DNA from 2 places in the Pseudomonas arabinosi genome. Region 2 is predicted to be linked to the other one. Evidence: predicted binding sites of a transcription regulator. Region 2 holds the regulator's gene; the other holds the start of a gene.
What was found. Region 2 encodes FliA, which starts transcription of late flagellar genes. Its sites were predicted from a motif close to CTAAAGTTTNNNNNNNNNNNGCCGNTAA; they were not measured.
Positions count from the first base shown of each region.

Region 1: ACMXYJ_RS17065 (methyl-accepting chemotaxis protein) is a predicted target of FliA. The motif match lies at 7,597-7,624, and genes of this name have one in related genera.

Region 1 is NZ_CP180480.1:3,623,321-3,635,516, forward strand. Features, by position in the region: gene ACMXYJ_RS17025 (anti-sigma factor family protein) at 1-296, opposite strand, end outside; gene ACMXYJ_RS17030 (RNA polymerase sigma factor) at 293-790, opposite strand; gene ACMXYJ_RS17035 (tetratricopeptide repeat protein) at 845-1,381, opposite strand; gene ACMXYJ_RS17040 (class I SAM-dependent methyltransferase) at 1,608-2,381, shown strand; gene ACMXYJ_RS17045 (D-2-hydroxyacid dehydrogenase family protein) at 2,378-3,331, opposite strand; gene ACMXYJ_RS17050 (alpha/beta fold hydrolase) at 3,345-4,370, opposite strand; gene ACMXYJ_RS17055 (YqaA family protein) at 4,456-4,890, opposite strand; gene ACMXYJ_RS17060 (DUF411 domain-containing protein) at 4,890-5,336, opposite strand; gene ACMXYJ_RS17065 (methyl-accepting chemotaxis protein) at 5,541-7,532, opposite strand; gene ACMXYJ_RS17070 (aldo/keto reductase) at 7,808-8,803, opposite strand; gene ACMXYJ_RS17075 (LysR family transcriptional regulator) at 8,922-9,848, shown strand; gene ACMXYJ_RS17080 (GNAT family N-acetyltransferase) at 9,837-10,790, opposite strand; gene ACMXYJ_RS17085 (phenylacetate--CoA ligase family protein) at 10,790-12,079, opposite strand; gene ACMXYJ_RS17090 (acyl-CoA reductase) at 12,145-12,196, opposite strand, start outside.
Region 2 is NZ_CP180480.1:2,114,685-2,126,880, reverse strand. Features, by position in the region: gene ACMXYJ_RS09915 (chemotaxis protein CheW) at 1-449, opposite strand, end outside; gene ACMXYJ_RS09910 (CheW domain-containing protein) at 538-1,422, opposite strand; gene ACMXYJ_RS09905 (ParA family protein) at 1,424-2,212, opposite strand; gene motD (flagellar motor protein MotD) at 2,256-3,149, opposite strand; gene ACMXYJ_RS09895 (flagellar motor protein) at 3,162-3,902, opposite strand; gene ACMXYJ_RS09890 (protein-glutamate methylesterase/protein-glutamine glutaminase) at 3,902-5,032, opposite strand; gene ACMXYJ_RS09885 (chemotaxis protein CheA) at 5,082-7,319, opposite strand; gene ACMXYJ_RS09880 (protein phosphatase CheZ) at 7,357-8,145, opposite strand; gene ACMXYJ_RS09875 (chemotaxis response regulator CheY) at 8,176-8,547, opposite strand; gene fliA (RNA polymerase sigma factor FliA) at 8,715-9,455, opposite strand; gene fleN (flagellar synthesis regulator FleN) at 9,452-10,282, opposite strand; gene flhF (flagellar biosynthesis protein FlhF) at 10,399-11,727, opposite strand; gene flhA (flagellar biosynthesis protein FlhA) at 11,739-12,196, opposite strand, start outside.

The DNA of each region.
Region 1 (12,196 bases), 1.5 Mb from region 2:
ACCAATCCGGCGGCCGCCGCGAGAAACCAGCGCCGATTCATGGCCGGGCGTTCAGGTGAAGGCAAGGTGTCGAGCATCGATTGCAAGCGGTCCATAGGTGCCTGTCGACCCAACTCGTCGTAGGCCTCCTTGAACGGCAGGCTGCTGCGGGCCAGCCATTGCAGGCGCAGGTTGAGCGTTGGGTCCTCGGCAATGGCCGCTTCGATGCGGGTGCGCTGTTCGCTGTCGAGCTGGTCGTCGAGGTAGGCCACCAGTTGCTCATCCGTGGGTACCGTCGGGCGTGCGTGATCGTTCATCGACGTTCTCCAGTGGAAGGGTTCGGCACGGTGTGCAATGGCGGGTACTCGGCCAGTTTCGCGCGTGCAGCGGCCAGGCGACTCATGACAGTGCCGATGGGAACTTCCAGCACGTCGGCCACTTCGCGGTAGGACAAGCCCTCGACGTAAGCGAGAAACACCGTTTCGCGCTGGGCTTCGGGCAGAGCATCAACGCGCCTGATCACCTGAGCCGCGAGGACATGGGTTTGCGCCGCGTATTCACCGTCGAACGACAAGGCGTTGTCGGCATCCACCAGCCCCTGTCCATGACGCACCCTTCGGGAGCGCACTTCGTTGAGCCAGATCGAATGCAGAATACTCAGCAACCAACGGTCCATGCGGGTGCCCGGGACAAACTGCCCGGCTCGCTCGAGCGCCCGCACGCAGGTCGCCTGCACCAGGTCTTCGGCGACATGCCGTTGCCGGGACAACAGCAAGCCGTAGCGCCATAAACGCGCCAGGTGCTGGCCCAGCTCTGCCCGTATTGCCTGATCGCTGGCGATGGCGACCTCCGTCTGCTCGGTGTCTCAGGTTTTCGATGAATCGTTGATGGCTTCGGCCAGGTCCTGGTATTCCTCGCAGGTGGTGCTGCCGCAGATGGATTTGATCTGCTGCAACTGTTCCTGAGCGAGGTCCAGCCGACCTTTGATCACATACGCTTCGCCGAGGTATTCGCGAACTTGCGCGTAGTGCGGGTCAAGTTTGACCGATTGCAGGTAATAACCGATGCCTTCGTCGGTGCGCCCCAGTTTACGCGTAGCGTAGCCGCGATAGTTCAAAGCCTTGGCGGTGTTTGGCACTTTGAGGGTGTCAAGCAGGGCCAAGGCCTCTTCGTAGCGACCGTCCTTGGCCAGGCGATAAGCGTAATCGGTGCGGTCGGCGTCCGGTACCAGGCTGCTGGTTTGCTTGAGGCATTTTTGCGACCTGGAGTCGAAGACCTGTCCTTTGGGGCAATTGGGTCTTGCCGGGGCGTCATCGCCACCACCATTGGCGAACGCCAGCGAACTGGACAAGGCGACCGCCAGCAGCAACTGGACGGTTAACACAGCGAGACGGGTGTTCATGGGCGATGCTCCACAGGTTCATTCAGCCAGTGCAGGCTCATGGTCAGGCGGTCGTAACGTGTCGCCGCGTTCAGGTTTGGGGTGTTCATGGGCAATTCTCAGGGGCGATGAAAGGTGAACACCACAGGGTGAACAATTATTCATTTCTTTCTGGCGGTCTGTGCAAGGAAAGCTCAAATCGAGGCGCTATGCTCGACAGCATTCGTTGTCGATCTGGAGCACTGCCATGAAAGATCAGGTCCATCACTCGGCCGCTGCCGGCTATAAAACCGGCGCTGATACCTACGTTCGCGGTCGTCCGGACTATCCGGCGCAAGTGGCCGATTGGCTAACGGGCACTCTTGGATTGAACGCGGACAAAGCCGTGGTTGATCTGGGCGCCGGCACTGGCAAGTTCACCGGTCGGCTGGTGGCGACCGGCGCGCAAGTGATTGCAGTGGAGCCGGTGGCGCAGATGCTCGAGAAATTGTCCGAAGCCTTCCCCGAAGTGTTGGCCGTCAGCGGCACCGCCATGGACCTGCCGCTGCCGGATGCGTCGGTGGACGTGGTGATCTGCGCCCAGGCTTTTCACTGGTTTGCCAGCACCGAAGCGCTGATCGAAATTGCCCGTGTACTCAAACCCGGTGGCAAGCTGGGGCTGGTGTGGAATCAGCGTGATTCCCGGGTGAGCTGGGTGCCGAAACTGGATGCGATCGTCAATGCGCTGGAGGGCGATACGCCGCGCTATTACACCGGGACCTGGCGGCAGGCGTTTCCGCATCCGGCGTTCGGACCGCTGCAGGAACAGCGCTTCAGCCATGGCCATACAGGTTCGCCCGAGGATGTGATTTTCAACCGCGTGCGCTCCACCAGTTTTGTGGCGGCATTACCAGCGGAGGAGCGGGCGAAGGTGGATGAGCAGATCAGGGCGCTGATTGCGGCGGAGCCTGACCTGCGTGGCAGAGACGTGGTGACGGTGCCCTATGAGACGGCGGCGTTTGTGGCGGTGAAGGGCGGTTAGCCCAACAACCGAATCGGTTCTCCCGCAGACCAGGCTTGAATGTCCTCAATCATCTGCGAAAAAAACTGGTGGTAGTTCTGCTGGCTGACATACCCGACGTGGGGCGTGGCCAGCACATTGTCCAGGGTTCTGAACGGATGATGAGGCGGCAAGGGTTCCTGCTCGAAGACATCCAGCGCAGCACCGGCCAGTCGCCGTTTCTGCAACGCCTTGATCAACGCGGCCTCATCGACAATCGGACCACGGGCCGTGTTGACCAGCAGCGCCGAGGGCTTCATCCAGTCCAGCGCCTGGGCGTCGACCAAGCCACGGCTACGATCGCTGAGCACCAGATGGACCGACAGCACATCGGCCTGTTCGAACAGTTCCTGCTTGCTGACGTAGGTCACGCCGACTTCGGCTGCGCGTTCGGCGGTCAGGTTCTCGCTCCAGGCAATCACCCGCATGCCGAATACTTGACCGAACTGGGCAACGCGAGTGCCGATGCTGCCCAGACCGAGGATCGCCAGGGTCTTGCCGTGCAGGTCGCCACCCAGGCTTTGCTGCCATAAACCGGCGCGCAGGGCATTGGCTTCGACCACCAGGTTGCGGGTCGCCGCCATGATCAGCGCCCAGGTCAGTTCCGGCGCGGCGTGCTTGTAACTGTCGGTGCCACAGACCTGGATACCCAGCGCGGTGGCGGCTTTCAGGTCCAGGGCGGCGTTGCGCATGCTACCGGTGGCCAGCAGCTTGAGTTTCGGCAAGCGCCGCAGCAGGTCCTCATCGAACCGGGTGCGTTCGCGCATCACGCAGATCACCTCGAATTCGCCCAACCGTGCCGCCAGGGTTTCGTTGTCGGCAGGGTAGTCATGGAGGAAGCTCACTTCGCCGATGTCGTCCAGCACCGACCAGTCCACCACGCCACGGGCCACGTCCTGCCAGTCATCAATCACCGCAATCTGCACTGCCATCAGCCTTACCTCATCAATGAACGGGGTTGGTTTTGTTCAACCAGGCGAGCAGGGCCAGGTGGAATTGCGCCGGTTCTTCCATCTGCGGCGCGTGGCCCATGCCGAGGAATTCGACCAGCGTCGATTGGGGAATCAGTTTCGCCACCTGCTTGCCGAGCACGTCGTAGTGACCGAGTTTCGCCTTGACCTCGGGCGGTGCGATGTCGCTGCCGATGGCGGTAGTGTCGGATGTACCGATCAGCAGCAGGGTCGGCATCTTCAGGTCCTTGAACTCGTAGTACACCGGTTGGGTGAAGATCATGTCGTAGATCAGCGCCGAATTCCACGCCACCTGCGTGTGCCCCGGTCCTTTGTTCAGCCCGGCGAGCATGTCTACCCAGCGATCGAATTCCGGCTTCCAGCGGCCGCCGTAATAGGTGTTGCGTTCATAGGTGCGGATGCCGTCGGCCGTGAGTTTCAGCTCGCGTTCGTACCATTGATCAACTGTGCGATACGGTACGCCGAGGGCTTTCCAGTCTTCCAGGCCGATGGGATTGACCAGTGCCAGTTGTTCGACTTGATCGGGGTATTGCAGCGCATAGCGAGTGGCGAGCATGCCGCCGGTGGAATGCCCGAGGAGACTGGCCTTCTGAATGCCGAGGGCTTTGAGCAGTTGCTGGGTGTTGGTCGCCAGTTGCTGGAAACTGTACTGATAGTTGTCGGGTTTACTGGAGGTGCAGAAACCGATCTGATCCGGGGCGATGACCCGGTAACCGGCCTCACTCAGGGCCTTGATCGAACTGTCCCAGGTGGCACCGCAGAAGTTCTTGCCGTGCATCAGCACCACGCTGCGTCCATTGGCCTTGCCGTGGGCGGCGACATCCATGTAACCCATTTGCAGGGATTTGCCCTGGGACTCGAAGGCGAAATGCTTGACCGTGTAGGGGTACTCGAAGCCTTGCAGCTCCGGGCCATATTCCGGGCCTTCGGCGTGGGCGATGACAGGTAATGCAGCGGTCAGCAGCAGGCCGGGCAGCCAGCGGGAGCGGGTGAGGGACATGGGCGAACTCCATTGGAAATCGGCCGATGCTGGATCGGCATGATTAGGGCGACATTAAACACAGGCAATCGCCGTGGATGATCGTTCAACCCATCCAGCCCAATGTGGCCACGGCCAGCACACCATAACGGGCGCCTTTGGCGAGTGTCACGATCAGCAGGAATCGCCCCAGCGGCTCGCGCATCACGCCGGCCACCAAGGTCAGCGGATCACCGATCACAGGCACCCAGCTCAGCAGCAATGACCAATGACCGTAACGCTGATAATGGACTCGGGCTTTTTCCAGATGGCGCGGGCTGACCGGAAACCAGCGCCGATCACGAAACCGCTCGATACCGTGCCCCAGCCACCAGTTCAGCAGTGACCCCAGAACATTGCCCAATGTCGCCACGGCGAGCAGCGACCAGAGCCCATACTTGCCGCTGAGCAACAGCCCCACCAACACCGCTTTGGACTGCAAGGGCAGCAAGGTGGCTGCGCCGAATGCGGCGAAGAACAGCCCGATGTACGCACCGAACATCAATGGGCGGGGTAGTCCGCCACCACCACGTCAGTGCCGTCTTTTTTCAGACCGATCACTTGATAGGCATCGCTCATGCCGTCCATTTCCATGCCCGGCGAACCCATGGGCATGCCGGGGGCGGCAACACCCAACAGATCGTCGCGCTTGCTCAAGGCCAGCACCTGATCGGCAGGGACATGACCTTCAACGAACTTGCCGTTGATCAAGCCGGTATGACACGACGCCAGACGCGGAGGCACGCCGTGCTGTTGCTTGAATTCGCTCATGCTGGCTTCGACGCGATCGTCGACTTTGAAGCCGTTGGCTTCCAGATGGCTGATCCATTTTTTGCAGCAACCGCAATTGGCATCGCGATGGACTTCAATCGGGATCAGGTCGGCGGCCTGGGCCAGGGAGGAAATGAACAGGGCGCTCAGGGCGACCAGACGCAGGTGGGTTCGCATGGGGAATCTCGTGTCGAATTGCGGCCAAAAAAATGCATTCTGACCATTTTTTTTGGCCAGGCATCCAAGGAGTGTTTCGAAGTAATACAAAGCTGGGCAGCCTTGATCATCGTAGATCAAAGCTGTCAGTCAGATGAGGCGCACATTACAAGATTGTCAGGTTGGCCGCTGAGTGCCGGGGACGGCACTCAGGGTAGAGCAGAATTAACGAACCTTGAACCGCCCCATGATCGCGCTCACGCGACTGTTGGCTTCCAGCAGTTGGCGGGTATTGAGCTCGCTGGCCTGACCGCTTTTCACCAGTTCGTCGACCATGTGGCGGATTTGCACCATGCTGCGGTTGATCTCTTCGGTCACCGCGCTTTGCTGCTCGGCGGCCGTGGCGATCTGGGTGCTGAGGCTGTTGATGTGGCTGACGTTGCCGGCCATTTCATCCAGACCGGTGTTGACCCGTGCCGTGGCATCAGCGGCCGACTGGCAGCTGGTCTGGGTGTTTTCCATGGCGGTTACCGATGAACTCACACCTTGAGTCAGGCGCGTCAGCATTTCATTGATTTGCGACGTACTGGCCTGAGTGCGGGCGGCGAGGGCGCGGACTTCATCGGCGACTACCGCAAAACCGCGGCCCTGCTCGCCGGCGCGGGCGGCTTCGATGGCCGCATTGAGGGCCAACAGATTGGTTTGCCCGGCAATGGCACCGATCACCCCCAGGATCTCGGTGATGCGTTGAGCATCCTGTTGCATGCTTTCGACTTTATGGGTGGCGCTGGCCACTTCGTCGATCAGCGCAATCACGCTGCTGGACGCTTCGCCCACCACGACCCGCGAACGGTCGGCGTTTTCGTTGGCGCGTTGGGTGAAGGCCGCGGTTTCGGCGGCATTCTGCGCGACGCTTTCGGCGGTCGAACTCATCTCGGTGATGGCGGTGACGGTCTGATCGGTTTCCGAGGCGTGACGCACCAGAATCTGGCTGGTGTGGGCGGAGGTGCGTTGCAGGTTCTCCAGGCTGGAAGCCATGGCGCCGGTGGCCTGGGTGACTTCGCCGATCATGCTCTGCAAGTAGGCGATGAAGGCGTTGACCGAGTGGCCAATGGCGCCCAGTTCGTCTTCGGCGCGAATGGTAATGCGTTTGGTCAAGTCGGCATCACCGGCCGACAGCGCATCGATATTGGCCTTCAGGGTTTTCATGCGCTGGACTAGTTGGCGAATCGCATAGATCTGTAGCAACACCAGCAGGATCACCATCGGGATTTGCAGCAGGCTCAGCGTGCTGAGCACGTCGTCACGCTGGGCGGTGATCAGCTTGGTCGGCAGGGCGGTGGCGAGGAACCAAGGCGTGCCTTCGATCGGGCGCATGAAGAAGGTGCTGGCTTCGCCGTTGTTGTCGAACTCGACCCGCTGCGACTGGTCACGGTTTTGCAGGCCGGCCTTCACCTGGGTGGCGAACGGCGAGTTGCTGGCCAGCTCACTGATGTTCTTCAGCACGATCGGCCCGCTGATGCGCGAGCTGTTGCTGATGATCTTGCCGTCGGCTTCGACGATCAGCATTTCGGCGCCGAGGTCTTTCTCCTTGCGTGCCACCAGTTCATTGAAAAAGCCCAGGGTCACGTCGATGGTCGACACGCCGTAGGCCGCGCCATTTTTCTGGATGGCCATAGCGCAGTTGGTGCGTGGCTCGGCGCTGGCGTCATCTTTATAGGCGGCCGCCCACGCGCATTGGCCGCGCGGGGTTTGCATGCCGCCCTTGTACCAGGTCTGGTCGTAATAGTTGGGTGCGGCGTCGCTGTTCCAGAAGGTGTTAACCGCCAGTTTGCCCGAGGCATCCCGGTGCCAGAATGTGCTGAATTTGTTGCGCCCGGCTTCACGTTGGCCTGGCAGCGGCCAGATCCCGCCGCCGAAGACTTTCAGCTCGCCGTACTGGTCGACCAGGCCCGGCAGGACGATGTCGATGGCGGCGCTGTCGAGCAGGGGAATGGTCTGGGTGATGCTGCGCTGTTGGGACTGAACCTTGTTCAGTTCGCCCTGGATTTGCTCGGCGACTTCGGCGATGCGGTTGAGGGCCACTTGTTCTTCGGTGTGACGCAGCTTCGGTGCGACCAATTGGCTGATGCCGGCCACTGTCAGCACAAACAACAGCAGGATGAACAGGACCAGAAACAGCGTGTAACGAGCCTGAATGGTACGGAATGCGGGCATGGGACCGGTCCTTAGAGCAGCGTTCTTGTTGTGATTATCGGTATGAAATCGGCGCTTCCAAGGGCTATCGGCTTGGAGATGCCGAGCTTTAGGTACGATCGTACAAGAACGTCGCGAGGTGATGGACGGTGCGCAATGAAAGGTGTCGTAGTAGATGCAAACTAACTAATCACCGTGTACTTAGTACGACAGTGCCGACCGACAAGGCGTCAGGTTCAAGGCGTGACGCCCGATTGCCCTGGCCCGCTCAACTTGTCGAATGGGCCAGGTGTCGGTTACCGGTCAAGTAACTCCATGACTTCTTCCGGGTAACGTAAACCGGCCGTGGCATTGGCCGGGAATATCGCTTCCAGCGCTTGCAAGTCTTCGCCGCTGAGCGTCACATTCAGCGCGGCCACATTTTCTTCCAGGTATTTACGCTGTTTGGTTCCCGGAATCGGGATCACGTCATCACCCTGAGCCAGTACCCATGCCAGCGCCAGTTGGCCGGCGGTCACGCCTTTTTCTGCGGCCAGGTCCTGCACTTGCCGCACCAACAACAGATTCTTGGCGAAGTTCTCGCCTTGAAAACGCGGGCTGAAGCGACGGTAGTCATCTGCCGCGAAATTATCAGGGCTTTTCAGCGATCCGGTGAGAAAGCCACGGCCCAAAGGGCTGTAGGGGACGAAGGCGACACCCAGACGCTGACACGCGGCCAGACAACCGTTTTCCTCCTGATCACGGCTCCACAACGAATACTCACTTTGCAGTGCACTGATCGGATGAACCTTGTGTGCCCGCTCAAGCGTTGCGACCGAGGCCTCGCTCAAACCCAGGTACCGAACCTTGCCGGCTTTCACCAGGTCGGCCATGGCGCCGATTGTTTCCTCGATGGCCACCTGCGGATCGATGCGGTGCTGGTAGTACAAATCCAGGGTCTCGACACCGAGGCGCTTGAGGGTGCCGTCGATAGCGGCGTGAATGTACTCCGGTCGGCCGTTGACGCCCCGCGCAACCGGGTTGGCCGGGTCGCGAACAATGCCGAATTTGCTGGCCAGAAACACCTGGTCGCGTTTGCCGACGATGGCTTTGCCGATCAGTTCTTCGTTCGTGTGCGGTCCGTACATGTCGGCGGTGTCGAGCAGGTTGATCCCCAACTCCAGTGCGCGGTGCAGAGTGGCCGTGGCTTCGTGGATGTCGACGCCAGTCGTGTAGAAATCGGTCATGCCCATGCAGCCCAGACCAATCGCGCTCACTTGTGGACCGTTTTTGCCCAGTTGACGTGTTTGCATGAAATCAGCTCCCTATGAATGTGGAGTCCATTGTTGGCCTCGACAGAAACAAGATAAACCGGCTAAAACTGCTATCACTGTTCGTAATTTCTAAATAATCAGCCGGTAATCCAAAGCAATGGACCGTTTTAACGCCATGCGCGTATTCACTCGAATCGTCGAACTGGGCGGCTTTGCCAAGGCGGCGGATAGCCTGCAATTGCCCAGGGCCTCAGTGACCGTTCTGATCAAGCAGCTGGAGGCGCATCTCGGTGTGCAGCTGTTGCAACGCACGACGCGGCAGATCAGCCTGACGCTCGACGGCGCGGCCTATTACCCTCGTTGCGTACGGTTGCTGGCGGACCTGGAGGAAACCGAAGCGGTGTTCAGCGCTGCACGCAACAATCCCAAAGGGCTATTGCGCGTGGACATGCCGGCGGGCGTGGGACGCTTGATGGTGATCCCGGCATTACCGCAATTTACAGCTCGATATCCCTTGATCGAGCTGGAAATCGGCTTGAATGACCGGCCTGTCGACTTGATTCGCGAAGGCGTCGATTGCGTGCTGCGGGGCGGCGCGTCACTGGACGATTCACTGGTGGCGCGGCCGTTGGCCATGCTGGACCAGGTCACGTGTGCCAGCCCCGAATACTTGAAGCGATTCGGAACGCCTCAGTGTCTGGCTGACCTTGAAGGCCATCAGATGGTGGAGTACTTCTCCAGCAGCAATGGCAAGCGTTATGGGCTGGAATTCATGGTCAATGATCAGGTTCAGCTGATTGATTTGCCCAAGCAAGTCTCGGTCAACAGCGCCGATGGTTATCTGGCCGCTTGTGAGGCGGGGTATGGTCTGGTCCAGACCCCGTATTACCACGTAGCCCGCCAGTTGAGCGAAGGCCGTTTGTGTGAGGTCCTCAGGACGGTGCCGACACCGGGGATGCCGCTGACGGCGCTCTACCCGCCACACCGCCAGTTGTCCCGGCGGGTGAGGGTGTTTGTCGACTGGCTGGTGGAGCTTTGCGCGCAGCCGGGCAATGACTTTTATCGAAAAGACTCATGCGGCTGAACAAGCTCTGTCCTGTGCAGTGTTACTGCTGTGTGTGTTGCCGTTTTGCTGTAAGTCGTCATGCAACTTTTGCATGTGCGGGCAGTGCAGATCGAGGTGCCGAGTCTGCGCCCCTCGATGAAACAGCGCGAACCACCCTTTACTGTATTGCGTGGCCATCAGCCCGGTGAAGGTGAAACCAAGCGCCGACAAACTGCGTAACTCTTCGGCAAAGTGCCAGGACAGTTCGAGTTTGACCGAGATCAGCCAGTGCCGGGGCAGGTGCCGAATTTGATCAAGGAGATGTTTGTTCAAGCGCTGTATGAGCATTTCGAACCGTTCATGGTGTTGTTCGATTTGCATGGGCAGATTGAGGCAAGGCGCCATGCCCTGGTGAGTGCCAAACACTGAACAAAGGTGCAGCATGAACGCTCGGCAACTGTCGGGCCACGGGATATTGGGGAGCGGGCGCGCGTGTCCTTCATTGATGTGATAACCCAGCACCATGGTTTCCCGTAACGGGTCAGCGAGCGGCGACGCGATGTAGTCGGGAAGCAAACCCGTGCTGTGGAAACCGATTTTTGCTGCCATGCGTTGGGTATACGGATGGTGAGACACTTGCTTGATCGAGAGGCTCTCGAGTTTCAAGGATTCTGAAAGCTCGATGAGTTGCGAGCCAAGTAGCGTTGCGACACTTTGTCCCTGAGCGGCGGGATGTACCGCCATGAGCGCCATTTCAGCGGTTAATGAAATCGCATCGAGGCACAACGCGGCGTGCCCCAGCACCCGCTTGTCGTCCACCGCAACGATGGATTGCCAGCGGCCCTCGGTATTGTGCTGACTGATCATGGCCGGTAAGTAAATATCTGGCCTGCCGTAATGATCGCCGTAGATCTCGCGAAATAACTGACTCACGGCCTGTGCGTCGGATGGCTGGTAGCGCCGAAAAATCAACTGGCTCATTACTCAGGCTCCGGCGAGGGGGCGTCATACACACGTAAGTCCAGGATCCGCGGTTGTTTGCCGGAACGGGGATGCAGGCTCAGGTCTGTGACTGCGCAGGACAGGACCCGCAATTCGAGCAGTCCATCGCGACTCAGGTCGTCGATGCCGGGGTATTGGATGACCAGCGCTTCTTGTAATGCCCGGAGCATGGGTTCGATATTCTGTTGGTTGGGCTCGGGTACCCATTTCATACTCAGAATGTCCTTGTAACCGGTATGTTCGATAAGTAGCTGCCATTGGTCGCTGTCGGCAATCCGCTGGACGATCTCGCTTATTTCACTGGGAAACAGTGACAGCACACCGACTCGTATCCGCTGGCTGTCGGCACTTCGCCCCTTTAGAGCAAATTTACGCCTCGGGGTCGCGAAAGGTTCACGCCAGCAGGCACTGTCACCCACCGGATAACGCAGCAGTGGCATGAGCCGACGAGTCAGATTGGTCACCACTAACCTACCGGTGCGATCGCATTCCTCGATGACTTCGCCGGTGAGTTCATCGATGATTTCCAACAGGGTATGGCGTTCGAACACTCGATGTTCGCCCAATGCACAGCCGCGGTCGGAAGCCCCGATGAGACCGGCGTCCACGCTGGCATAGCCAATCGAAGCGATGCGAGCGTTGGGAAACACGTCGGTGAAGATTGCCAGTTGCCCGGCAAACAGGCTTTCTCCTGCATAAAGCAGCGTTTCGACCCCGCTCAGCACTTGCCGCTGCTGCGACAGGTACGCGGCGAATCGTAGTAATTGTGCCGGCACCCCCGCCAGAACATTGATTCGATGCCGGGCAATGGCCTCTGCCAGTCCATCCAGTTCGACTTGGCCGGTAAACGGAAATTCGCAGATGGATTTCCCGACATGCGCCAATGAGTGATGTGTGAACAGAAAACTGGCGTAAAGATCTCCGGAAAAAAATAGATTCGCGACCCGGTCACCGTGGTTCAGTTGAGTCGCGAGACTTTGACCAAACGTACTGACCATGGCGTGCCATTCGTCGCGGGAATAAACCGAGAGCTTGCCCTGGCTGGTGGATCCCACCGTTTTAAACACCAGAGCATCATCGACAAAGCCTGTCAGGACCGGCCAGTTTTGCAGATCATTGCTGCCGGCCCAATAGTCGGTCACGTTGATCAGTGGTAAATCTTTTAATTCAATACTGTTCAGTGGTAAGTGTTTCAGGTGTGTGCGGTAGAACTTGGAGTACTGCCTTATATAAGGCACAAGTTGTTCAAGCGAGTACGGTGATTTCACTGGGTTCTCGTTTGTTATCAGGTATCTGGTTAAAAAAACAAGGTCGCGGAATAAGCAGTCGATTTTTATTGTCTTTGATCGATGATCAGCGGTGTCTTGCCACTGTGTTTGTTTCGG
Region 2 (12,196 bases):
ATCATCTTGTCCAGCTCGACCAGGATCAGCAGTTCGTTGTTCTTGTTGCACACGCCTTGAATGAACTTGGCGGATTCTTCGTTACCGACGTTCGGCGCAGTTTCGATTTCCGACTGACGCAGGTAAACCACTTCGGCCACGCTGTCGACCATGATCCCGACCACTTGCTTGTCGGCTTCGATGATGACGATACGGGTGTTATCGCTGATCTCGGCATTCATCAGGCCGAAGCGCTGACGGGTGTCGATCACGGTGACCACGTTACCGCGCAGGTTGATGATGCCCAGCACGTAGCTCGGGGCACCCGGGACCGGGGCGATCTCGGTGTAACGCAGGACTTCCTGAACGCGCATCACGTTGATGCCGTAGGTTTCATTGTCCAGTTTGAAGGTTACCCATTGCAGGATCGGATCTTCAGAACCTTTTGCATTCGTCGCTTGATTACTCATACCCTGACCCCTCGAAAAACCGCTTCTGGCGGTGTGTGTTCTGTTGGCGGCATTCAACAATGCCGTCGCATACGTGTTATGTCGGCAGCTATGTCGGTTTGTGTAGCGGCTTGATGCCGCCCATGTGCTTTGCCCCGCCGCTGGCGATCAACTCGGCCAGGGCGGAAACGTCCAGCAGCGCACACATGTGCTCAATCACCGTGCCGGCGAGCCATGGCCGCTGACCTCGATGACTTCTCCATTTGATTTCGTTCGGGTCCAGGCGCAACGAGCGGCTGACCTGATGCACCGCCAGCCCCCATTCGTAGCCCTGAACCGAAATAACGTATTGCAGGCCCTGACGGAAATCGTCGCGGTAACGGTCGGGCATGACCCAACGCGCGGTATCCAATACTTTCAGGTTGCCGGCCTGGCTCGGCAGGATCCCGAGGAACCATTCCGGCTGACCGAACAGCGGCGTCAGCTCATGACCGGCCAAAGAATAAATCGAGCCCAGGCACACCAGCGGCACCGCAAGGGTCAGCCCGGCGACATCGAACAACAGGCATTCGAACGGCTCGGCAGCCCAGGACGGGCGACCATCTGCTTCCACTGGTGGCGGCGTGTTGCTCGGTGGCAGGTGGACTTCGACCACCGGTGGCACCAAGGCTTGCAGCAGCGGGGCGATGGTCGATACCGGAGCGAGTACCGGTGCTGGTGCATCGATCACGGCTACCGGCGCTTTCGCCACGGGCGCTGCTACCGGCGCGGCAACCACGGCGGGTTTCTGCGCATCACGAGCCTGCTCTTCGAGCACCGCTGCCTGGAACTCGTCCAGCGCAGCTTCAACTTCGACTGCTTCAACAACCTCAACGATTTCAACCAGCGCTTCGATTTCCGGCGGCAACTCTTCCGTCGCCTCCATCAGCAAGCTGTCCAGATAAGACTGGAGCGCGAGTTGCGGGCGCGAGGTGATTTTTACCGGGCGGTTCATCTCACGCCACCTGCGGGACAAGTTGTGCTGCCAACAGATGCTTGAGCAACGCGCGATAAGCCAGCACCCCACGGCTCTTGCCGTCGAACTGCGAAGGCGTCACCCCTGCCCGGCTGGCATCGCGCAAGCGGGTATCGATTGGAATGTAGCCCTGCCAGATTTCTTCCGGGTACTTGTCGCGTAACACCCGCAGCGTGCCGAGGGACGCCTGCGTACGGCGGTCGAACAAGGTCGGCACGATGCTGAACGGCAGCGCCTGTTTACGCGAACGGTTGATCATCGCCAGGGTATTGACCATGCGCTCCAGGCCTTTGACCGCCAGGTGTTCGGTCTGCACCGGAATCACCAATTGCTGGCTCGCCGCCAAGGCATTGACCATCAGCAAGCCGAGCAACGGCGGGCTGTCGATCACGGCGTAATCGAAGTCCTGCCAAAGTTGCGCCAGGCTCTTGGCAATCACCAGGCCCAGGCCACTCTGACCCGGCGACTGACGCTCGAGGGTCGCGAGTGCGGTGCTCGACGGCAACAGGGAAATACTCTCGTGGCTGGTGGGCAACAGCAACTGACCGGGCAAGCCTTGCGGCACGCTGCCCTTGTGCAGGAACAGATCGTAGCTGCTGTGTTCCAGGCTGTCGGGGTCGTAACCGAAGTAGCTGGTCATGGAGCCGTGAGGGTCGAGATCGACCACAACCACGCGCTTGCCCGCCTCGGCCAGTAAACCGGCTAAAGCGATAGAGGAAGTGGTTTTACCAACACCACCCTTTTGATTGGCGACTGCCCAGACTCTCATTCGGATTGTTCCTCCCGGTCGAAATGGTCGACCGAGGAAAAGCTCAACGTATTAATGCGGGTGACGGAGAATTGACGGCACTCTCTCGTCCCGGCGACTTGACCGGGGTCGGTGCAGTTTGTGTGCCAGCACGCTTCAACGCGGCATCCGGTTTCGCATTGGCGGTTCCGGTACCCGTGAGGCTGCGGCGTACATCGAGATTTCGCGACACCACCAGGACGACTCGACGGTTACGCGCCCGGCCCTCGGCAGTGGCGTTGTTGGCCACTGGCTGGAACTCACCGTAACCCACCGACGCCAGGCGACCGGGGTTCACGCCCTGCATCGCCAGCATGCGCACGATGCTCGCCGAACGGGCCGAGGACAGCTCCCAGTTGGTCGGGTATTGCGCGGTGCGGATCGGTTGATCGTCAGTGAAGCCTTCGACGTGAATCGGGTTGTCGAACGGCTTCAGAATCGCGGCAACCTTGTCGATGATGTTGAACGCGATGTCGCTGGGCATGGCGTCGCCGCTGCCGAACAACAGGCTGGAATTGAGTTCGATCTCGACCCACAGCTCGTTGCCGCGAATGGTCATCTGGTTGGAGCTGATCAAGTCGCCGAACGCGGCGCTGATGTCGTCGGCGATGCTTTTGAGCGGATCGCTGGCACCCCCGATCCCGGCGTCGACCTGCTCGGCGTCTTTAACCAGCGGCTTGGCCGGGGTCACGGTCTTCGGTCGCTCGTCGCCGATCGGGATCGGCTTGAGGGCGCGGTCGGAGTCGGTAAACACCCCGATCAACGCTTCGGAAATAACCTTGTACTTGCCTTCGTTGATCGAAGAGATCGAGTACATCACCACGAAGAAAGCGAACAGCAACGTAATGAAGTCGGCGTACGAAACCAGCCAACGTTCATGGTTTACATGTTCTTCAGGTTGCCGACGACGAGCCATAATCCATTACCCCCATCAATCCATGAAGCCCTGAAGCTTCAACTCAATAGAGCGAGGGTTTTCACCTTCGGCGATCGACAGAATGCCTTCCAACAACATTTCGCGATAACGCGACTGCCGCATAGCGACAGACTTGAGTTTGGCGGCAATCGGCAGCAGCACCAGGTTGGCACTGGCCACGCCGTAGATGGTCGCAACGAAGGCCACGGCAATGCCGCTACCCAATTGCGATGGATCGGCCAGGTTGCCCATCACGTGGATCAGGCCCATTACCGCACCGATGATGCCGATGGTCGGCGCGTAGCCGCCCATGCTTTCGAAGACTTTGGCAGCTTCGATGTCGCGGCTTTCCTGGGTGTAGAAATCCACTTCCAGGATGCTGCGAATCGCTTCCGGCTCGGCGCCGTCCACCAGCAGTTGCAGGCCTTTGCGCGAGTAGTTGTCAGGTTCGGCGTCGGCCACCCCTTCCAGACCGAGCAAGCCTTCCTTGCGGGCGGTCAGGCTCCAGTTGACGACGCGATCGACGCCACCGGCGAGGTCGATGCGCGGAGGAAACAGGATCCAGGCCAGAATCTGCATGGCGCGTTTGAAGGCGCTCATCGGGGACTGCAGCAGCGCTGCACCGACGGTTCCGCCGATAACGATCAACGCCGCCGGACCGTTGGCCAGGGCGCCGAGGTGGCCGCCTTCAAGGTAGTTGCCGCCAATGATGGCGACAAACGCCATGATGATCCCGATGAGGCTTAAAACATCCATCAGATACAAGCCTCGACCAGATGCTTGCCAATATCGTCCAGGCCGTACACCGCATCGGCGAGTTCGGCTTTGACGATGGCCATCGGCATGCCGTAGATCACGCAGCTGGCTTCATCCTGAGCCCAGATCGAGCTGCCGCCCTGCTTGAGCAGACGCGCGCCTTCGCGACCATCGGCGCCCATGCCGGTCAACACGACCGCCAGAACTTTGTCACCGTAAGACTTGGCCGCGGAACCGAAGGTGATGTCCACGCACGGCTTGTAGTTCAGACGTTCGTCGCCCGGGAGGATTTTCACCGCGCCACGGCCGTCGATCATCATTTGCTTGCCACCCGGCGCCAGCAACGCCAGGCCCGGACGCAGGATGTCGCCATCCTCGGCTTCCTTGACGCTGATGCGGCAGAGCTTGTCCAGACGTTCGGCGAAGGCCTTGGTAAAGGCAGCCGGCATGTGCTGGATCAATACGATCGGTGCAGGGAAGTTGGCCGGCAATTGGGTCAGAACCCGCTGCAGGGCAACCGGGCCGCCAGTGGACGTACCGATGGCGACCAGTTTGTAGGCTTTGCGTTTCGGCGTTGGCGACGACGAGGCTGGCGCGTGCGTACGTGCCGGAATCGGAGCCGGTGCCGGACGTGCAGGCGCGCTGCTGCCGTAGGTGCTGACGCTCGAAGGTGCAGGCGTCGGGACGGGTGCGGCGACAGGTGCCGGAGCGCTGTAGGTGTTGGCACGACGGTTACTGCGCGAGATGCTGAGAATCTTCTCGCACAGCAGTTGCTTGACCTTCTCCGGGTTACGGGAGATGTCTTCGAAATTCTTCGGCAGGAAATCCACCGCGCCAGCGTCCAGCGCGTCGAGGGTTACCCGAGCGCCTTCGTGCGTCAGCGAGGAGAACATCAAAACCGGAGTCGGGCAGCGCTGCATGATGTGCCGCACCGCCGTGATGCCATCCATCATCGGCATCTCGTAGTCCATGGTGATCACGTCTGGCTTGAGGGCCAGCGCCTGATCAATCGCCTCTTTTCCGTTGGTCGCCGTACCGACGACCTGGATATTCGGATCCGCTGAAAGAATTTCCGAGACGCGGCGGCGGAAAAACCCCGAATCGTCCACCACCAGGACTTTAACTGCCATAAACACTCCGTTAGACGGAGCGAGGCTCAGTCGCCCCGCTCCACCAGAATCAAATACGCCGTGCGGCGTAACGCTTGAGCATGCTCGGAACATCGAGAATCAGCGCAATGCGGCCGTCACCGGTGATGGTGGCGCCGGACATGCCCGGAGTTCCCTGGAGCATTTTGCCCAATGGCTTGATGACCACTTCTTCCTGGCCCACCAGTTGATCGACGACGAAGCCGATCCGCTGAGTGCCCACCGAAAGGATCACCACATGGCCTTCGCGCTGCTCTTCATGAGCGGCAGAGGCGACCAGCCAGCGTTTGAGATAGAACAACGGCAGCGCCTTGTCCCGCACGATCACCACTTCCTGGCCGTCCACGACGTTGGTGGTCGACAGGTCGAGGTGGAAGATCTCGTTGACGTTCACCAGCGGGAACGCAAACGCCTGGTTGCCCAGCATGACCATCAGCGTGGGCATGATCGCCAGGGTCAACGGGACCTTGATGACGATCTTCGAGCCCTTGCCCTTGGTCGAATAGATATTGATGGTGCCGTTGAGCTGGGCGATTTTGGTTTTCACCACGTCCATGCCCACGCCGCGTCCGGAGACATCGGAAATTTCGGTCTTGGTCGAGAAACCCGGCGCGAAGATCAGGTTGAAACAATCGGATTCGCTGAGGCGATCCGCTGCATCCTTGTCCATCAAGCCTTTCTTCACGGCAATGCCGCGCAGAACATCGGCGTCCATGCCCTTGCCGTCATCGGAGATGGACAGCAGGATGTGGTCGCCTTCCTGTTCAGCGGACAGGATTACCTTGCCGCTGCGAGGCTTGCCCATCGCTTCACGCTCGGCCGGCTCTTCAATACCGTGGTCGACCGAGTTGCGCACCAAGTGGACCAGCGGGTCGGCCAGGGCCTCGACGAGGTTCTTGTCGAGGTCGGTTTCTTCGCCGACCAGTTCCAGGTTGATCTCTTTCTTGAGCTGGCGAGCCAGGTCGCGAACCAGACGCGGGAAGCGCCCGAAGACCTTCTTGATCGGTTGCATCCGGGTCTTCATGACCGCGGTTTGCAGGTCGGCCGTGACCACGTCGAGGTTCGACACGGCCTTGGACATGGCTTCGTCGCCGCTGTTGAGGCCCAGACGGACCAAGCGGTTACGCACCAGTACCAACTCGCCGACCATGTTCATGATTTCGTCGAGACGCGCGGTGTCGACCCGCACGGTGGTCTCGGCTTCGCTGGCCGGTTTTTCCGGTGGCGGCGCGGCCGGGGCACGCGCCGGAGCCGGTGCAGCAGCAACAGACTTTGGCGCTTCGGCTTTAGGCTCGGGCGCTTTGGCGACGGGTTTCGCAGCCGGTGCTGGCGCCTTGGCGACAGGAGCAGAAACCACTGCGCCAGTGCCGACCTCGGTGAACTTGCCTTTGCCGTGCAATTCGTCGAGCAGCGATTCGAACTCGTGATCGGAGATCAGATCGCCGCCAGCCGCTTTAGCAGTGGGCGCAGCCGGGGCCGGGACCGCGGCAATGGCCGATTCCAGCGCATCAACGGCAAAGTTGCCCTTGCCGTGCAGCTGATCGAGCAGTGCCTCGAACTCGTCGTCGGTGATATCGGAGCTGTCGCCTGCCGCTTTCGGGGCAGCCGGTGCGGCTGGCGCCGGGGCTACCGCATCGACGGCGAACTGGCCTTTACCGTGCAGTTGATCGAGCAACGACTCGAACTCGGCATCGGTGATTTCGTCGCTGCCCGCCGCATTGCTGCTCGGCGCTGGCACAGCTGCCGGGGCTTCTGCCTGAGCCTTGACGGCGTTCAGCGAGTCCAGCAGTTGTTCGAATTCATTATCGGTGATGTCACCCGATTCGCTTTCAGCAGCCGGTGTTTCGACCACGTCGGCAACCGGTGCAGCTTCTGCCGCCTGCGGCTCGGCCAAACGGGCCAGAGCGGCCAGCAATTCAGGCGTGGCAGCCGTGATCGGGCTGCGCTCGCGGACTTCGGTAAACATACCGTTCACCGCATCCAGCGCTTCGAGAACCACGTCCATCAGTTCCGAGTCGACGCGACGTTCACCCTTGCGCAGGATGTCGAACACGTTCTCGGCGATGTGACAGCACTCCACCAGCTCGTTGAGCTGGAGGAAGCCGGCGCCTCCTTTTACAGTGTGAAAACCGCGAAAAATTGCATTGAGCAAGTCCGCATCATCGGGTCGGCTTTCAAGCTCGACCAGCTGTTCGGACAGTTGCTCTAGAATCTCGCCGGCCTCAACCAGGAAATCCTGAAGGATCTCTTCATCGGCGCCGAAGCTCATTAAGGGGGTGCTCCTAAAGGTCTAAAAACCTAAAAACCTAAAATCCAAGACTGGATAGCAAATCGTCCACATCGTCCTGACCGGACACAACGTCTTCTCTTTTATCGGCATGAATCTGCGGACCTTCACCCTGAGAGAGATGTTTTTGCGGATCTTTTTCTGCCAGCATCGCTTCACGGTCATGTTCGATGCCCGCAAAGCGGTCCACCTGACTGGCCATAAGCACGAGCTTGAGCAGGTTGCTTTCAACTTCGGTGACCAATTGGGTCACACGCTTGATCACCTGACCGGTGAGGTCCTGGTAATCCTGAGCGAGCAGGATGTCGTTGAGGTTGCCCGACACAACGCGATTGTCTTCGCTGCTGCGTGTCAGGAAACCGTCGACTCGCCGGGCCAGCTCGCGGAACTCTTCAGCCCCGACTTCGCGACGCATGAACCGTCCCCAGTCGGTACTCAAGGCCTGGGCTTCGTTGCTCAGGCCATTGACCAGCGGCGTGGCGTTTTCCACCAGGTCCATGGTGCGGTTGGCTGCAGCTTCGGTCAGCTTGACCACATAACCCAGACGCTCGGTGGCGTCCGTGATCTGCGAGACTTCCTCGGCTTGCGGCATGTGCGGGTCAATCTGGAAATTGACGATCGCGCTATGCAGCTCGCGAGTGAGCTTGCCCACTTCCTGATACAGGCCACGGTCACGGGTCTGATTGAGCTCATGGATCAGTTGCACAGCGTCGCCGAACCTGCCTTTTTCAAGGCTTTCGACCAGTTCGACCGCGTGTTTTTTCAGAGTCGATTCGAAATCGCCCTGTGAAGACTCGTTATGCTCCATAGCTCCCCCGTGGCGGACTTGCTTTGCACATCAACCGATGCGTTCGAAGATCTTTTCAATCTTGTCTTTCAACGCCTGAGCCGTGAATGGCTTGACCACATAACCGTTCACACCCGCCTGAGCGGCTTCGATGATTTGCTCGCGCTTGGCTTCGGCCGTGACCATCAACACCGGCAGGTGTTTGAGTTTTTCATCGGCACGCACGTGGCGCAGCAGATCGATACCGGTCATGCCGGGCATGTTCCAGTCCGTTACCAGAAAGTCGATGCTGCCGCTGTTGAGAACCGGAATGGCAGTAGTGCCATCGTCGGCCTCGACCGTGTTGGTGAACCCAAGGTCACGCAACAGGTTTTTAATGATCCGCCGCATCGTTGAGAAGTCATCAACGATGAGGATTTTCATGTTCTTGTCCAATTCGACCTCCAAGCAGTCTTAAACGCGCCCAGCACCTGGACACGCCATTTCAATCAATCCGGCAAAGCACTCAATGACTGTCTGGAGCACAACAGATCGGGACCGGTACGGTTCAACACCCCACCAGCCGCGTTCGCAGTGTCCCCACACTGCCTTCAGCGCGCTCGCCACTCCCCCAAACGCCCCCGCAAACGGGCCGCGCACTGGCTGTGTAACTGGCTGACCCGAGATTCGCTGACCCCCAGGACCTCACCGATTTCCTTGAGATTCAACTCTTCGTCGTAGTACAGCGCCAACACCAGTCGCTCACGCTCCGGCAAATTGGCAATCGCGTCCGCCAGCGCCGCCTGGAAGCGTTCATCTTCCAGATCGCGTGACGGCTCGAGATGAGCACTGGCGCCATCCTCGTGCAGCCCTTCGTGTTCGCCGTCCTGCAACAGATCGTCGAAACTGAATAGCCGGCTGCCCAGGGTGTCGTTCAAAATCCCGTAATAATCGTCGAGACTCAATTGGAGTTCGGCCGCAACCTCGTGATCTTTAGCGTCACGACCGGTTTTAGCTTCAATCGAGCGAATGGCGTCGCTGACCATCCGGGTATTGCGGTGGACCGAACGTGGCGCCCAGTCCCCCTTGCGTACTTCGTCGAGCATCGCGCCACGGATTCGAATACCCGCGTACGTCTCGAAACTCGCGCCTTTGCTGGCGTCGTATTTGGTCGACACTTCAAGCAGGCCGATCATCCCGGCCTGGATCAGATCTTCAACCTGGACACTGGCTGGCAAACGCGCCAGCAAGTGATAGGCAATGCGTTTAACCAGTGGCGCGTAACGCTCGATCAGCTCGTACTGCGCATCACGTGCCGACTTCTTGTAGAGGTTATAGCCACTGGCTGTCATAGCACGGGTCCTGCGGTTTGTTGCACGAGGCGCTCGACGAAAAACTCCAGGTGCCCGCGCGGGTTCGCAGGCAGTGGCCAGGTATCGACCTTCTGTGCAATGGCCTTGAACGCCAGTGAGCACTTGGAACGCGGGAAGGCTTCGTAGACGGCGCGTTGCTTCTGCACAGCCTTGCGCACACTTTCGTCGTAAGGCACCGCGCCAACGTATTGTAAGGCGACATCAAGAAAGCGATCCGTGACCTTGGTCAACTTGGCGAACAGGTTGCGACCTTCCTGCGGGCTCTGGGCCATGTTGGCCAGGACGCGGAAGCGGTTCATGCCGTAATCGCGGTTCAGCAGTTTGATCAGTGCGTAGGCATCGGTGATCGAGGTCGGCTCGTCGCAGACCACCAGCAAGACTTCTTGCGCTGCGCGGACGAAACTGACGACCGAGTCACCAATGCCCGCAGCGGTGTCGATCACCAGCACGTCGAGGTTGTCGCCGATATCGCTGAACGCCTGGATCAGGCCGGCGTGTTGGGCCGGGCTCAAATGAACCATGCTCTGTGTGCCGGACGCGGCCGGGACGATGCGGATGCCGCCAGGGCCTTGCAACAGTACGTCGCGCAGCTCGCAGCGGCCTTCGATCACGTCGGCCAAAGTACGTTTGGGTGTCAGTCCCAGCAGGACGTCGACGTTCGCCAGCCCCAGATCGGCGTCCAACAGCATGACGCGTCGACCGAGCTCTGCTAAAGCCAGGGACAAGTTCACTGACACGTTAGTCTTCCCGACGCCACCTTTGCCGCCGGTCACCGCGATCACCTGTACGGGATGCATGCTGCCCATGAATTTTCTTTACCTTGTCTTACTTAGACGGAGGCCACATTACTGGCTGCGCGTTCACTAACTGAACAATGCATGGCAGACCATCGATGTAGGTACAAAAACTGTTCATTAATACCTCAGCCGACCTGCTTGGTCGGGCTGTGGTAAATATCAGCGAACATGTCAGCCATGGCTTCTTCGCTGGGTTCTTCTTGCATTTGCACGCTTACGGCGCGACTGACCAACTGATGACGACGCGGTAGATGCAAATCATCCGGAATCCGCGGGCCATCGGTCAGGTAGACCACCGGCAATTCATGACTGATGGCCAGGCTCAACACCTCGCCCAGACTTGCCGTTTCATCCAGTTTAGTCAGGATGCAGCCAGCGAGCCCACAACGCTTGTAACTGTGATAAGCGGCCGTTAGAACCTGTTTCTGGCTGGTGGTTGCCAAAACCAGATAATTTTTCGATTTGATGCCACGACCGGCCAGGCTTTCGAGCTGCATGCGCAGTGCCGGATCGCTGGCCTGAAGGCCCGCGGTATCGATCAGCACCACGCGTTTGCGCAGCAAAGGCTCAAGCGCCTGCACCAGCGATTGGCCCGGATCGACATGCGTCACTGACACATTGAGGATCCGGCCCAACGTCTTGAGTTGTTCCTGAGCACCAATTCGATAGCTGTCCATGCTGACCAGCGCGATATTCTGCGCGCCGTACTTGAGCACGTAACGGGCCGCGAGCTTGGCCAGGGTGGTGGTCTTGCCCATGCCGGCGGGGCCGACCATGGCAATCACGCCACCCTCTTCCAGAGGCTCGACTTCCGGTGTGGCGATCATCCGCGCCAGGTGTGCCAGCAACATGCGCCAGGCCTGACGAGGCTCTTCAATATCGGTAATCAGCGCCAGCAAATCGCGCGACAACGGGCCGGACAGACCGATGCGTTGCAGGCGACGCCAAAGATTGGCCTGGGCCGGACGGCTGCCTTGCAGCTGATTCCAGGCCAGGGAGCCGAGTTGCACTTCCATCAGTTCGCGCAGGCTGTTGAGTTCGAAACGCATCGAGTCGAACGCCCGTGGATCGACGCCACCGGAGGCCGGTGCCGCAGCCGGTGCAGGACGACGGGGTTCGGTGTAGGTCGGCTCGATCAGCGGCTCGGCGGCGGTCAGTGGCAGGCCGGCGAACAATTGGCGATTGGTGGACTTATCGCTCTCGCCATCGCTGCGCAGGCTCAGTTCGGCCTGGGCGGTGACGATCCGCGATTGGGTCTTGCGCAGCTCGTCTTCGAGTTCCATGTTCGGAACGCGCGGAGCCAGCGCCGACAACTTGTAATCCAGGGCAGCCGTCAGCTCGACGCCACCGGCGATCCGGCGGTTGCCAATGATGGCGGCATCAGCGCCCAGCTCATCACGAACCAGTTTCATGGCCTGACGCATATCGGCGGCGAAAAAACGCTTAACTTGCATAAACCACTACCTCAGCCGTTGGGCCCTACTGTCGCAACGATGGTCACTTGCTTGTTGTCAGGAATTTCCTGGTAAGCCAACACATGCAAACCCGGGACTGCCAATCGGCCGAATCGCGACAGCATCGCGCGAACCGGACCGGCTACCAGCAGAATCACCGGTTGACCTTGCATTTCCTGACGCTGCGCCGCATCGATCAACGAGCGTTGCAGTTTCTCAGCCATGCTTGGCTCCAGCAGAACACCCTCTTCCGAGCCTTGTCCTGCCTTCTGAAGACTATTGAGCAATATTTGTTCCAACCTTGGCTCCAGCGTGATCACTGGTAGCTCGGAGTCAGTGCCTACAATGCTTTGGACGATTGCGCGGGATACGCCGACGCGCACCGCGGCCACCAGCGCGGCAGTATCTTGACTCTTGCTGGCGTTGTTTGCGATGGCTTCGGCAATGCTGCGAATGTCCCGTACGGGCA